4 regions of the Bacillus sp. YC2 genome follow, and region 4 is predicted to be linked to each of the others. Evidence: riboswitches for the same ligand, from Rfam matches in the RefSeq annotation. Region 4 holds a riboswitch; each other region holds the start of a gene.
What was found. A riboswitch is a leader RNA that binds a small molecule or an ion and turns the genes downstream of it on or off. The one in region 4 is predicted to bind S-adenosylmethionine.
Positions count from the first base shown of each region.

Region 1: linked by a shared signal. The riboswitch ahead of KY305_RS06680 (methionine biosynthesis PLP-dependent protein) and the one ahead of mtnK (S-methyl-5-thioribose kinase) in region 4 are both predicted to bind S-adenosylmethionine.
Region 2: linked by a shared signal. The riboswitch ahead of KY305_RS19040 (2-hydroxyacid dehydrogenase) and the one ahead of mtnK (S-methyl-5-thioribose kinase) in region 4 are both predicted to bind S-adenosylmethionine.
Region 3: linked by a shared signal. The riboswitch ahead of metK (methionine adenosyltransferase) and the one ahead of mtnK (S-methyl-5-thioribose kinase) in region 4 are both predicted to bind S-adenosylmethionine.

Region 1 is NZ_JAHXDO010000003.1:2,566-6,392, forward strand. It holds gene metC (cystathionine beta-lyase) at 1-1,099, opposite strand, end outside; gene KY305_RS06680 (methionine biosynthesis PLP-dependent protein) at 1,092-2,213, opposite strand; SAM riboswitch class I at 2,283-2,408, opposite strand; gene KY305_RS06685 (esterase family protein) at 2,587-3,309, shown strand; gene KY305_RS06690 (YjcG family protein) at 3,343-3,827, shown strand, end outside.
Region 2 is NZ_JAHXDO010000019.1:6,701-10,527, reverse strand. It holds gene KY305_RS19050 (RbtT/DalT/CsbX family MFS transporter) at 1-287, opposite strand, end outside; gene KY305_RS19045 (FGGY-family carbohydrate kinase) at 356-1,831, opposite strand; gene KY305_RS19040 (2-hydroxyacid dehydrogenase) at 1,850-2,851, opposite strand; SAM riboswitch class I at 2,973-3,064, opposite strand; gene KY305_RS19035 (molybdopterin oxidoreductase family protein) at 3,212-3,827, shown strand, end outside.
Region 3 is NZ_JAHXDO010000005.1:20,928-24,754, reverse strand. It holds gene asnB (asparagine synthase (glutamine-hydrolyzing)) at 1-342, opposite strand, end outside; gene metK (methionine adenosyltransferase) at 487-1,689, opposite strand; SAM riboswitch class I at 1,859-1,998, opposite strand; gene pckA (phosphoenolpyruvate carboxykinase (ATP)) at 2,196-3,779, shown strand; gene KY305_RS09945 (DUF2584 domain-containing protein) at 3,821-3,827, opposite strand, start outside.
Region 4 is NZ_JAHXDO010000008.1:140,349-144,175, forward strand. It holds gene mtnA (S-methyl-5-thioribose-1-phosphate isomerase) at 1-503, opposite strand, end outside; gene mtnK (S-methyl-5-thioribose kinase) at 510-1,694, opposite strand; SAM riboswitch class I at 1,805-1,961, opposite strand; gene KY305_RS14245 (carbon-nitrogen family hydrolase) at 2,056-2,835, opposite strand; gene KY305_RS14250 (pyridoxal phosphate-dependent aminotransferase) at 2,929-3,827, shown strand, end outside.

The DNA of each region.
Region 1 (3,827 bases), on a different contig from region 4:
CTCCGACGCTCAGGCGCAGCAGGCCGTCTGTGATGCCGCGTTTTTCTCTTTCTGTTTTCGGCATGGCGGCATGCGACATTGTCGCCGGGTATGAGAGGATGGATTCGACGGCGCCCAGGCTGACGGCGAATACCGGGAGCGATACGTTCTCCACCAGCTTTTTGACGGCTTCCTTGCTTTCCAGCTCAAAGGATAGAACGGCGCCTGATCCGCTTGCTTGGCGTTTATGTGTTTCAGCCCCCGGGTGGCTGGCCAGCCCTGGATAGTAAACGTTTTTGACAGCAGGGTGCCGGTGAAAATATGCAGCCAGCCGCTCAGCGGTCCGGCTCGCTTTTTCCAATCTGACCTGCAATGTTTTCAAGCCTCTCAGCACAAGCCAGCAGTCCTGTACGCCGAGCACCGCGCCAAACGAGTTTTGCAGCTTATAAAGCTGATTGCCGAGCTCTTCATCTTTTACAGCGGCGAGGCCTGACAATACGTCGCTGTGCCCGCTTAAAAATTTCGTTGCGCTGTGAAGCACGATATCTACGCCAAGATCAAGCGGGCGTTGTAAAGCCGGGGTCATGAACGTGTTATCCAGGTATGTCAGACAGCCGTGATCTTTGGCCAGTTTGACGACTGCCTCGATATCCGTGATGCCGAGCGTCGGGTTTGAAGGAGTTTCCATATAGATGGCTTTTGTATTCGGCCTGATGCCGCGGGCGACCGCTTCCGTGTCCGTCATATCGACAAAGGTGTGCTCGATCCCGAAACGGGACAATACCTCAGTCACCATGCGGAAGGTTCCGCCGTATACATCCTCTGTGACGAGAACGTGGTCGCCTTGGGACAAAAGTAAAAATGCCGTAGAAATCGCAGCCATTCCCGAGCTGAAAGCAAAACCTCTCGTTCCGCCTTCAAGATTCGCAATTGTCTCTTCAAGGGCCGTTCTGGTCGGTGTGCCGGAGCGGCTGTAATCATATGCCCCGAATTCTTCAAATGAAGACTGATGGAATGTAGAGGCGTGCTGGATCGGCACGCTGACGGCTCCCGTGGCCCCGTCTGTTTTAAATGAATTGTGCACGAGTTGGGTTTCAAGCGTCCAATTTTGATTACTCATATGACACAGCCCCCTCTTTCACTTGGCGTAGCGCCTGCTTCAAGTCCTGCTTTAAATCCTCTGCGTGTTCAATCCCGACTGAAAAGCGCAGCAGGCGATTGCAGACGCCGTTTGCGATACGGATGTCTTCCGGAATGTCCATGTGCGTCTGCGTCGCGGGGTATGTAATAAAGCTTTCCACCCCGCCGAGACTTTCTGCGAAACAGATCGTTTTCAGCGCCTTTAAAAACGGATTGACCCATTCCTCTTTTTGCAGCCTGAAAGACAGCATTCCGCCTTTTCCGGGATATAACACGTCGGCGATTTCTTCTTCCTGTTCTAAAAATACCGCAAGCTCACGGGCGTTTTCTTCATGACAGCGCATTCTGAGACCGAGTGTTTTCATCCCTCTCATTAAAAGCCACGAATCAAACGGCGGGAGGACGGCGCCGATGGCATTTTGATGATTAAACATGATCTCGCCAAGCTCCTCATCCTTAACGACAACAAGACCAGCAAGCAAGTCATTGTGCCCCCCTAAATATTTTGTGGCGCTGTGAATGACGATGTCGGCGCCAAGTTCGATCGGGCGCTGAAGAACGGGGGTATAAAAAGTATTATCTACGATCAGCAGCAAGCCCGCCTCTTTCGTAATCTGGGCGATTTTTTCGATATCTGTCTCCTGCATGAGCGGGTTTGTCGGCGTTTCAACAAATACCGCTTTCGTGTTGTCCGTCAGTTTTGAGCGTAAACAGTCTTCATCGCTGAAATCATCATAAATGAAGCTTACACCGTACTTCCTCCACTCATTTTCAAACAAACGGTATGTGCCTCCGTATAAATCTGAAGAAACGATCAGTTCATCCCCGCTTTTGAATAAAGCCATGATGGTTTGAATGGCTGCCATTCCCGAGCTGAAGGCAAAACCTCTCGCCCCGTTTTCTAAATTGGCAATGGCGTCTTCCACGAGCTGGCGTGTCGGGTTTTTTGTGCGTACATAATCAAAGCCGGTAGACTCTCCTATACCTCTGTGGCGGAAAGCGGTGGACAGATAAATCGGCGGACTGACAGTTCCCGTTGCTTCTTCACTTCTATTTCCAATTTGGGCTAATTTTGTTTCAACATGCTGCGTCATAAGTAAGCACCATCCTTTTTTCAAAATAAAAAAGCTCCTTCTTCATAAGAAGAAGGAGCTTTTCTCTTCCTCTTATCTTCCAAGCATGTGAATCGCTTGCTGGATTTAGCACCTTGGCACTTTGCCTTCTGACGGCAAAGCAAACCGGTTGCTGAGGTTTCAAAGGGCCAGTCCCTCCACCTCTCGTGATAAGAATATTGTTTTGTATTTTCTGATTGTTCTATATTAACTCACTGTTAAATGAATTTCAACAACTTTTTATTCATTCCAAACTCTCGCAAGAAGTACATCTGAAGAAAGAAATTTCTAATAATTCATGGTACAATAGGAAAAAAACACAATCAAGACTAGAGACGCCCTGGAGGAATGCAATGTGGCACCGAAAACCGGAGTAATCCATGAGAAAAAACTTTTTTCACATGAGCTTGAAGAGGAAATGACCGTTTTGGTCTACCTGCCGCATACTTACTCCCCACTGTACAAATACCATACGATCATCGCTCAAGACGGCCATGATTACTTCAGATTGGGGAGAATCGGCCGGCAGGCGGAAGAGCTCATGTCCAAAGGGGAGATTGACCGCTGCATCATTATCGGTGTTCCCTATAAAAATGTTCAGGAGCGAAGAAACACGTACCATCCTGAAGGCTCCAAGTTTGCCTCCTATAAACGGTTTATCGCAAATGAACTTGTCCCTTTTATCGACGAAGAGTACCCAACTTATCAAGTCGGCTTCGGCCGCACAATGATCGGGGATTCTCTCGGGGCAACCGTTTCGCTTTTGACGGCGATTGATTATCCGAACATGTTTGGAAACGTCATCATGCAGTCTCCGTATGTCGACAAGCATGTAATTGATGCCGTCAGAGAGTCGGAGGATATAAAGCAGATCTCCGTTTACCACCAAATCGGAGTAAAAGAAACAGACGTCCATACAACGGACGGCAAGATTGTTGATTTTACTGCGCCGAACGAAGAGCTCAAACGGCTGCTGGAAACGAAACAGTCTGAATACCATTATGAAACCTTTGACGGGGATCATAAATGGACTTACTGGCAGCCGCTCATCACACCGGCGCTGAAAAAAATGCTGTAATCACTTTTACATTCATTCAAGGAGGGAACTTTCATGAAATACGGTATCGTTTTATTTCCATCAAAAAACTTGCAGGATCTCGCAAATTCGTACCGGAAACGCTATGACCCGAGCTACGCGCTGATTCCGCCGCATCTGACGCTGAGAGAACCGTTTGAATCCGCTGAACAGGAAATTGAGCAAGTCGTATCACAGCTGAGACAGATTGCAAAGGAGTCACATCCGCTCGTTTTAAAAATCACCAAATACAGCTCGTTTTCTCCCGTCAATAATGTCATCTACATGAAAGCGGAGCCAACGGATGAATTAAAAGCGCTGAGTGAGAAATGCTACTCAGGGGCATTAACCGGCAAGCCGGAATACAGCTTTGTTCCGCATGTGACAGTCGGCCAGAAGCTTTCGTCAGATGAACATTCTGACGTATTGGGCCAGCTGAAAATGCTGGAGCTTTCCCACGAGGAAATCATTGACCGTTTCCATCTGCTCTATCAATTGGATAACGGCTCATGGACAGTATA
Region 2 (3,827 bases), on a different contig from region 4:
AATCCGTAGGCGATAAAAGCGGCCGTTCCGATAATGTAAAATAATAATCCCATAAACATCGTTCGTTTCGCGCCAAACGCCTCCAGGCAGACGCCTGAAAACCATGAGGCAATGGCGAGAGAAATGCCGTAAACGGTAAATATGGATGCGGACTGCTGGACCGTCAATCCGTTTTCAACTAAAAACGGACTGAGCCAGCCCTGTTCAAGGCCGTCTCCCATCATAAACAGCACGACGCCAAAAAACCCCCAGGCGAGCTGTTTCGGGATACCTATTTTATTGAGCATATCTGTTTCCTCCTATATGCGCTTACTTGGTGTAAAGAATTAACTTATTAAATACTATTAATTGTAAATTATGCCATTACCTCTGTTTTTGAAGACGGCTGAAAATGTGAAAATAAGCTTTGTGTGTGTTTCCATTCTTCATATAAGAATAGATCTGTCTGATCCGTTTCCGGTTCAATGACCTTCGTATCATTCGGCCGCTCCTCTTTCACCCCGAGAGCTCCGTTGCAAATCATTGCTGCCCCCATTGCCGAAGCCTGACTGAAGCCTTTTCTCTTATAGATCTTCTTCTGTAAGAGATTTGCGAGAAACTGTGTCAGGGCTTCACTTTGAAAACCGCCGCCGCACGCCCTTACATAATCAAGTGAGAAAGGGCTGACTTCTGTTAACATATCAAAGTTCCATTTGATTGAAAAAGCGATTTCCTGAAGCGCTGCTCTGACAAAATGCGCTCTGGTCAGCTCTTGAGAAAGCGGAGCGTCAAATACGAAGCCGCCTTTTGTCAGCGCATTTTTTTCCGTTGATAAATATGAACCCAGCGCTGAAACACAGGCATTATCATTCGAAAGGCTTGCGATTTCCCGTTCCATGACGCTGTAAGGCTCATTCGGATAAAAGATCGCTTTTAATTTCTGATAATTAAGCCCGGTAATGCCCGGATTTGTTTCAATGAGCCACTGCCCTTCTTCTGTATGGCAATTCAGCCATGCTTTCATTTCGCTGTCTGCATGAGCTTCCCCGGTTACCTTGGTAATGGGAGTCGTTGTGCCCGACACAATGATGATATCACCGGGTTGTGCATGCGCGCTTTTAATCGCAAGCTGTGTGTCTCCGCCGCCGGCTATAACTGGAACCCTTTCTGAAAGGCCGAAAACATCCGCTTTCTTAAACGTTAACATCCCGACGACTGTGCCCGACCTGACCAGCGAGGGAAGAATAGAGGAAGAAAAGCCGAAGATGCTGCACAGTTCCTCTGACCAGGCATTTTTTTTCACGTCAAACAGCAGCGTTTCTGCCGCCTGTGACGGTTCATAGCTTAAGATGCCGCTTAGCTCAAACGTCACCCAGTCACTGATGCTCGTCATTTGATGCACTTCTTTCCACAAAGCTGGCTGTCTTTCTTTTAATCCGAAAAGCTTCAGCGCGGAAAACAATGCACTCGGAAGGCGTCCGGTGCGCCGGTACACTTCTTCCTTTACATCAATCTTGTCTTCCCATTCGCGGCCCCTGTTATCGATATTCGGCAAGCCGAGAAATGCTCTTCCGTCTCTGTTGATAAGAACGATCCCCTGCCTTTGGCTGGTGGAAGTGATGCCGATCAATGTAATATCGGGGCTATTGGCGATTGCACGCTTTGCCATCCCGCTGATTTGCCGCCATAACACCTCCGGCGAGAAATAGCAGCTGTCCGGATAAAGCGTATCTGTAACATATTCAATATCTTCCCTTTCAATCGCCGTTACCTCTCCGCCGGCAGTCACAACCGCGACCCGGGCATTCCCCGTTCCGATGTCAAACACAAGATAGCCTTTTTGTTTTGCCAAAATTGCCGCCCCCTTTTCTTATCCTCCGGTTTGAAGTTCGTTTTTGTTATAAAGCGTGGGTATTGAATAGGTTTGTTCTTTTTTCCATTTGATAAGCGCGTCGTTCAGTATACGCACGTGATGATCCTCCACTTCAAAGGTCGCGCCGGCTAAGTGGGGTGTTGCAAAAACATTCGGCAAGGAGATCAGTTCATAATCAGAAGATTCAGGCGGTTCATGATAGAACACGTCAAGAATTGCTCCTCTGATTCGGCGTTCTTTAAGCACCTGCAAAAGATCTTCCCTGTCTGTCACTGCCGCTCTTGATGTATTGACAAAAATGGCGTCCTTTTTCATCAACTGAAAATATGCGGCGTCTATGAGGCCGATTGTTTCTTCTGTGCGCGGCAGGTGAACAGATACAATATCACTCTCTGAAAATACCCGTTCGATCGATGTTTTCTCATACTGACGATTTTCATGATCTACAAAAGGGTCATAGTACAAAACCTTACAGTCAAAGGCTTTCAAAAGCCCGGCGATTTTCTGGCCGACGGCTCCGAATCCGAGCAGGCCCACCGTTTTTCCGGTCAGTTCATTCCCCCTGAATTTGACGTAAGCCTGTAAATAATCCCCGTTCCACCTTTTATCCTTCAGCCATTGATTTGACGGGTATGTGTGGCGCAAAAAAGAGATAACATTTCCGATAAACATTTCAGCCACTGCCTGAGCGTTGCGGGCCGGCGTGAAAAAAACGGGGATTCCCTTTTTCGTTGCTGCAGCTGTATCAACATTAGACGGCATCCCTCTGCATACACCGATGAAGGCAAGCTCTGGTGATGCGGTAATGACACGATCCGTTACGTCATCAAGTTCGGTAATAAGCCCTGTCGCATTCGTCTCTGCCATCAGCCGGATTAATTCATCTTCCCGATAGGCTCGGCCGTGCTTTTTCCAAGAGCGGCAGACGACAGTGCCGAACACCTCTTCCAGCTCATCCACCCCTTGTTTGTGATATGGTGCGGTAATTAAAACCGTCATGGTGCAAAACATCCTTTTCACATAAATTTTTTCATAAAAAAATCTCTTTCCCAAAGAAGGAAAGAGATTCGTATACTGTCTTTATCCGCTTTATGCGCACAAACATGTATAGACCCATTCTTTCCTATCTTTCAAGCATACGCTTGCTGGAATTGGCACAATAATGTTGCCGAGGTTTCATAGGGCCAGTCCCTCCACCTCTCTTGATAGAAAATAAAATGATGAAATTGTCAGTCTGTTTAAAAGAATAAACTCATCATAGAAAAGTCTTTCGGTGATGTCAATACTTTTTTTCTAAATTGACGTTCAATTTCGAAATGTTATAATGCTTACAATATACAAAAAGAGGAGAAATGGGCTATGAATTCTTTTGCCGAACAACCAAACGGGGTCTTTAAATCGGTATGCTCGTTAGACTGTCCGGACCAATGCGGCTTGCTTGTTACAAAAAAAGACGGCAAGATCATCAAAATACAGGGCGATCCCGATCACCCGGTCACATCAGGAAATATTTGCAATAAAGTCAGAAACATGGCCGAACGCATTTATGATGACAAGCGCTTATCCACTCCGTTAAAGCGTGTCGGTGCGAAATGGGAAGCTGTGTTTGAGCCTGTTTCTTGGGACGAGGCCATCAGCACCATCAGCACACACTGGAAAGAGCTGATTGCAAAAGAAGGAGCAGAAAGCATTCTTCCATGCAGCTTTTACGGCAATATGGGAAAACTTGCGGCAGAAGGAATGGACCGCCGCTTTTTCCATCGTCTCGGCGCAAGCAATCTGGAACGGACCATTTGCAGCAAAGCCGGATCTGAAGGCTACAACTACACGATGGGAGCTGGCGCAGGAACAGACCCCGAGGAAACCATTCATGCAAAGCTGTTTATATTTTGGGGAATCAATGCCGTCAGTACGAATATGCATCAGGTGACAATTGCTCAAAAAGCCCGTAAAAATGGGGCGAAAATTGTTGTCA
Region 3 (3,827 bases), on a different contig from region 4:
TTTATAATGGCGGTATGTCGCAAGCAGAACTTCGGTATCGGAATCTGTATTGAAAGTGTAGCCCTTTGCTTCAAGCTCTTCTCTCAATTCAATATAGTTATAAATTTCGCCGTTAAAAATGATCCAATATTTTTCATCTTCATATGATAAAGGCTGTCCGCCGTTTTCTACGTCAATAATACTGAGCCGTCTGAAGCCGAAGCCGACGTGCTCATCATGATAATACCCATCGCTGTCAGGACCGCGGTGAACGATCATTTGGTTCATTTGTTTGATTAGCTCTTCTTGATCTGCGGTTTGAGTTAATGGATGCTTATTAAAAACACCGACAAATCCACACATAATATAGCCTCCATAAGTGTAATTTTCTAATTGGACCCCCTTTTTATAGACGCTTTGCTCAATCATTTGTTTCACGTTATGTAAAAAAATAAACATGACAGCATCTACAAAAAGGGAAAGCCGCTTAAGTAAGCGGCTATATAATTATTCTCCTAGTGCTTCTTTGCGAAGCGTTTCCGCCTTGTCAGTGCGCTCCCAAGGAAGGTCCACATCATGACGTCCGAAGTGGCCGTAAGCAGCCGTTTGCTTATAGATCGGGCGGCGCAGGTCAAGCATTTTAATAATGCCGGCCGGTCTCAGATCGAAGTTGCTGCGTACGACTTCAATCAGCTTTTCTTCAGAAGCTTTTCCGGTATCAAATGTGTTGATTGAAATGGAAACAGGCTGCGCAACGCCGATTGCGTATGCAAGCTGCACTTCACATGAATCCGCAAGTCCGGCTGCAACAATGTTTTTCGCTACATATCTCGCTGCATATGCCGCAGAACGGTCTACTTTCGTCGCATCCTTACCGGAAAATGCGCCGCCGCCGTGGCGTGCATAGCCGCCGTATGTGTCAACGATGATTTTACGGCCTGTAAGCCCCGCGTCACCTTGAGGTCCGCCGATAACGAAGCGTCCTGTCGGGTTAATGAAGTATTTTGTTTCTTCATCAATCAGTTCCTCAGGCACGACCGGATTAATGACGTGCTCTTTCAGATTGCGCTGGATTTGCTCAAGCGTAATTTCAGGGTGGTGCTGAGTGGAAATAACGATCGCATCGATGCGGACCGGCTTGTTGTTTTCATCATATTCAACTGTTACTTGTGTTTTACCGTCCGGGCGAAGGTACGGAAGAATGTCTTCTTTGCGGACTTCGCTTAAACGGCGCGCCAATTTATGGGCCAGTGAGATCGGAAGCGGCATAAGCTCTTTCGTCTCATTACATGCATAACCGAACATCAAGCCTTGGTCTCCCGCTCCGATTGCTTCGATTTCAGCATCGCTCATTGTGCCTTCACGTGCTTCAAGCGCTTGGTCGACGCCCATCGCGATATCTGCTGACTGTTCGTCAATTGACGTTAAAACAGCGCAAGTTTCCGCATCAAATCCGTATTTTGCGCGTGTGTAGCCGATTTCTTTAATCGTTTCACGTACCGTTTTCGGAATGTCAACGTATGTTGATGTTGTAATCTCTCCGCTGACCAGCACTAAGCCTGTCGTTACAGATGTTTCGCAGGCTACGCGCGCGTTAGGGTCATTTTTTAAAATTTCATCTAAAATGCTGTCAGAGATTTGGTCACAGATTTTATCCGGATGCCCCTCTGTAACAGATTCAGATGTAAACAGACGACGGTTTTTACTCATGAATTTTTCCTCCTGAAAAAAGATCCATCCCAAGATCTTCTCATATGATACGGAACTCGCTCCCTCTTAATACAATGTCATACTATATCAGAGAATGTTAATTGGCATATTTTATGAAATAAAAAAACCTTTTCCACTCGAGGAAAGGGTTTGGTTTGTGTGCCTTTCACTCTTATCGCTCAAGGAAAATATTGAACCTTGCATCAGGTTAGCACCTTAGTTTCTCACAGTGTTTCCACATGCTTTTTAACAGAGAAACCGGTTGCTGGGCTTCATCGGGCCTGTCCCTCCGCCAGCTCGGGATAAGAGTATCCGCTCAATGAAATATCTTATCGTAAAAGTGTTTAAGGTGTCAATATGAATTAAAGCGATTGCGCGCCTTAATTTCAGAAAGCAATGGAAAAACACAAACAAAAAATAATAAATAGTATAGACTATTTTTATATATGTGTTATACTAATTTCACATTCAGCGAAACACAAATAAACCGGCAAAGGAAGGTTTTTATGAAATTAGTTGATTTAACCGCAGACTTACAGGCATTACTCGCAAGTCCGAATGTGCATCATAATTTATCCGCCCCAAGACTTACCGAAAAAGTGATCAGCCGAAATGAAGGAACATTAACATCAACGGGCGCCGTCCGCGCAACTACCGGTGCATACACCGGCCGTTCTCCAAAAGATAAATTTATCGTCCGGGAACAAAGCACAGAAGATCAGATTGATTGGGGGCCGGTAAACCAGCCCATTTCAGAAGAAGCGTTTGAACGGCTTTATTCAAAAGTCGTCAGCTATTTAAAACAGCGGGATGAACTGTTTGTATTTGAGGGATTCGCAGGTGCGGATGAAAAATACAGACTGCCGATTACGGTCGTAAATGAGTTTGCATGGCATAATCTATTCGCGCGCCAGCTGTTTATCAGACCTGAGACAGACGAAAGAGACTCCGGGGTTCAGCCCTTTACCATTCTTTCCGCCCCGCATTTTAAAGCGGACCCGGAAACTGACGGCACACATTCTGAAACGTTTATTATCGTTTCTTTCGAAAAACGCGTCATTTTAATCGGCGGAACGGAATACGCCGGAGAAATGAAAAAATCGATATTCTCCATTATGAACTTCCTGCTGCCCGCGCAGGATATCCTGCCGATGCACTGCTCAGCCAACGTCGGGGAAAAAGGCGATGTCGCCCTGTTTTTCGGACTTTCCGGCACCGGAAAAACGACGCTCTCAGCAGATGCAAACCGCAAATTGATCGGCGATGACGAGCACGGCTGGTCACACTCCGGCGTATTTAACATCGAGGGCGGCTGCTACGCTAAATGTATTAACTTGAGTGAAGAGAAGGAGCCGCAGATTTTCAACGCGATCCGCTTCGGTTCAGTGCTTGAAAATGTTGTGATTGACGATAATACGCATAAGGCGGATTACGATAATTCCTTCTACACGGAAAATACAAGAGCGGCGTATCCGATTGAGATGATCGGCAATATCGTGTCTCCAAGCCTCGCCGGGCACCCGTCAGCCATCGTCTTTTTAACGGCAGACGCGTTCGGTGTGCTGCCTCCGATCAGCAAACTGACGAAGGAACAGGCGATGTATCATTTCTTAAGCGGGTACACCAGTAAGCTTGCCGGAACCGAGCGCGGGGTGACATCTCCGCAAACGACTTTCTCAACATGCTTCGGTTCTCCGTTTCTTCCGCTTCCGGCCCACGTATATGCCGAAATGCTCGGGAAGAAAATCGATGAGCACGGCGTTCAGGTCTTCCTCGTCAACACAGGATGGACCGGCGGAGGATACGGTGAGGGAGAGCGCATGAAGCTGTCCTACACGAGAGCGATGGTAAAAGCGGCGATTGAAGGCAAACTGGATCAGACAGACATGGTGACGGACAGTATCTTCGGCCTGCACAGCCCTGTTCATGTCCCAGGCGTGCCCGACCATGTCCTTCAGCCTGAAAACACATGGAGCGATAAAAAAGCCTACAATGAAAAAGCGCTGTTCCTCGCTCATGAGTTCAAGGAAAATTTTAAAAAGTTCTCACATACCGACTCAATTGCCAAAACGGGCGGACCTCTCGTTTAACCAAAAAAGCCAAGGGCGCAAATGCCCTTGGCTATTGTTCATTAGTTT
Region 4 (3,827 bases):
CTTGTGGCAATCGAACCTGCATTGCAGATGGTCATGATCTGATCGCCTTTTTTAAAAAGGTGCAGGGCATTCTGGCCGATCATCCGGCATGTTTCTTCATCCTCAACTTGGATTTGAATGGCTTCATGGACAAGAGTGGTTTTCGCTTCATTGATTGAAATGGCACGGCTGATGGAACTCTCAAGCCTGTCAAGCGCCCACGCCAAGTTGACAGCCGTCGGTCTTGAGCTGTTTAAATATTCTTTGATGGATGCAAGCTGCCGGCGGAAGTCAGAAACATCCGCAGCTTCTATCGATTTAGCGCAAAGAGCGAGTCCGAACGCCGCGGTTATGCCGATGGCCGGAGCGCCTCTTACTTTTAGTGTGACAATCGCATCAAATACATCCTCTTTCGTCGTCAGCTCCACATATTCAGTGATCTCCGGGAGCTTTTGTTGGTTTAAAATGTTAATGTGTGTTTCCTTCCATTCAACAGAACGCGGGATGGCAAATTCATTCGTCATGATATATCATTCCTTTACGCGGAGCTTAAATTGTTCCAAAACTTCAGTGATGCTTTTCAGTTCTTTTCGGTTTTCAATATAAAAGGCGCCGATTTCAAGTGCCAATTTCTTTCTTTCAATACGTTTGTCAAACGGCACAATCTCATCTAAGTCGGCCGCGTGGGCAAGCCCGATTGTGCGGCGGATCAGCTCGCATCCGGCAAAACCGACGGCTTCCTCAAATGCGGTTTGAAGCGTTTCGTGAAGCCGGTGTCTGCAGGAGGTGAGACTGTCTTTTTCCCACGCCTCACTAAACGTTTTCACAAATGTCTCCCATACGGCCGCTGTATGGTCATATAAAGGCTGTCTGTCTTCACCGTCCCGGCTGAGGGCATTTAACAGCAGGTTTGCGATAAACTGGCCGATGTCAAAACCGATCGGCCCGAAAAAGGCAAACTCGGGATCAATGATCTTTGTTTCATGTTCACCGGCAAATATGCTTCCCGTATGCAGGTCCCCGTGAACCAATGTTTCGGCTGATGTTAAAAATATGGATTTCAGCTCGGCTGCTTCCATTTTTAATCGGGAATTGTTCCAAATCTTTTCTGCGTAAGGGCGAAGCTCCTCTTCAAAATCATTTGTCTCATGGTCAAGAAACGGCTCTGTAAAGACAAGCCTTTCTGTAATATTGCAGAGATCCGGATTCGTAAACTGCTTTACGAGCTGCTGTTTCACTTTTGCATCAAGCGCATAATCGGATGAGTAAAAAAGCGTTTTTCCGAGAAATTCACCGATATGGGCTGATAAATTTGGGTAGTTTTTACCCTCAATCAATCCTCTTCTTGAAATTTGCAGGCGGGAGAGATCTTCCATAACGGTCACAGCCATCTCTGTATCTGAATAATACACAGACGGAACGAGGTGAGGCACATGTTCTCCTTGGCGGATCAGCGCGCTGCTTTCGATTCTTGCGCGGTCGATGGTAAGCGGCCAGCTTTCACCGACGACTTTTGCATAAGGAATTGCTTGTTTGATAATCAGTCCTCTATTGTTTTCTTTGTCATAAACATGAAAGACGTAATTTAAATTGCCGTCGCCGATTTCACGGCACGTTAATGTGCTTTTGCTTTGGAATAAGCCGAGCTTAACGGCTAACGCGGCAGCTGAGCTTTCGGTTAATTGTTCATAAACACTTGTTTTCGTTGCTGGCATGGATTTCCCCTCCAATTATGTAGTGGTGTAAAAAGATGTTGTCCGGAGAATAGGCCCGTAAAAAAAGCCCCCTTCTCTGAAGAGAAGGAGGCTGAAACAGTAACGTCCGCCTCTTATCTCTCAGATAAAAATCTGATGGAATTAGCACCGTGCCTTAAGAGACAAATCGTCTCGGCGCAAAAATCACGCGCCCCATTTCACAATGGAATTACGGTCGGTTGCTGTTGGGGTCAAAAGGCCAATCCCTCGCCCAACTCTCGATAAGAGAAAAATATATTGAGTTGTATAATAATTCGAATTAATCAGTTGATGAAAATACTAACAGGAGCCTGATCTTTTTGTCAACGTTTTTTTCGGAAAATTAATATAAATCACTCCGCAAATCATTAAAGACGGGAATGGTGCTGCGTACAGCCGCGCTTTCTGATACATCGATTTCCGCCCGAACGGCGCCTTCTGTCTGTCCCCCTTCGGCTAAAACCCGTCCCCACGGGTCGATAATCAGGCTGTGGCCGGCAAATTCATTATCGGGATTAGAACCCGTGCAATTACAAGCCGCGACAAAACATTGGTTTTCAATCGCTCTTGCGACAAGCAGGCTTTTCCAATGATCGAGGCGGGGAAGAGGCCATTCCGCAGAAATAAACAGCACATTCGCCCCTTTCGCCGTATGTTTTCTGACCCACTCGGGAAAGCGGATATCATAACAAATCAGCCCGGCGCACTTTACGCCGTCAAGCTCAAAGCAACCATCACTGCTGCCGGCTGATAAATACAGGTGTTCATCCATCAGCTGAAACAAATGCGCTTTTTGATATTGTTTTTTGATCTGTCCGTTGTTATCGGCGATGTACATCGTGTTATAGACGTTATCTCCTTCTTTAACCGCAACCGATCCGGCGACGAGGTGCACGTTATATGTTTTCGCCGTTTGCCGGAGCCATTGCTTTGAGGCTTCACCGTTTTCATCAGCCAATTTATCAAGGCGTGTAAGGTCATAGCCTGTCGTCCACAATTCAGGAAGCACTAAAACATCGGCATGGCGGCTTTCTCGTTCGATGAAAGATTCTGCTTTTTTCATATTTTCTGAAGGATTTCCATATGAAATATCAAATTGCAAACAAGAAACGATCCATTTCATTTTTTACAACTCCCCAAGTTTTTCTTTACTTTTTTTATTTAACCATATATGATGATGGACTATCATTTCAAGAAATTTTTAGAAGGTGAAAATATGAACTTTGAATTCTCTGATGTACTGAAACATTTGCCTGAACAATTTTTTGCATCTTTGGTGCAAAAGGTGAACCGAAAGCTGAAAGAAGGCGAAGACGTAATTAACTTGGGGCAGGGCAACCCTGATCAGCCTACTCCTCAGCATATCGTAGAAGAAATGAAACGCGCTGTTGAAAGGCCGGAAAATCATAAATACTCATCATTCCGCGGCTCTTACAGCTTTAAAAAGGCAGCAGCGGCTTTTTACGAAAGAGAGTACGGCGTCACTGTCGATCCGGAAACTGAGGTAGCCGTATTGTTCGGCGGCAAGGCAGGGCTTGTTGAGCTTCCGCAATGCCTGTTAAACCCGGGTGATACGATTCTGGTGCCGGACCCCGGTTATCCTGATTACTGGTCAGGCGTTGCCCTGGCGAAAGCAAAAATGGAAATGATGCCGCTGACGAAAGAAAGGGATTTCCTCCCGGATTACAACGCGATTCCTGCGGAAGTGCGAAAAAAAGCGAAGCTCCTGTATCTCAATTATCCGAATAATCCGACCGGGGCTGTGGCGACACCGGAGTTTTTTGAGGAAACGGTCAGCTTCGCAAAGGAAAACGGCATTTGCGCCGTTCATGATTTCGCTTACGGGGCCGTCGGCTTTGACGGGCACAAACCGCTGAGTTTCCTGCAGACAGACGGAGCAAAAGAAACCGGAATTGAAATTTACACGCTGTCAAAAACCTACAATATGGCGGGCTGGCGGGTTGGATTTGCCATTGGGAACAGATCAGTCATCGAAGCGATCAACCTGTACCAAGACCACATGTTTGTCAGTTTGTTCCCTGCGGTCCAGCAGGCTGCGGCAGCGGCTCTTTTAGCGGATCAGACGTGTGTCGCCGAGCAAAATGACAGGTATGA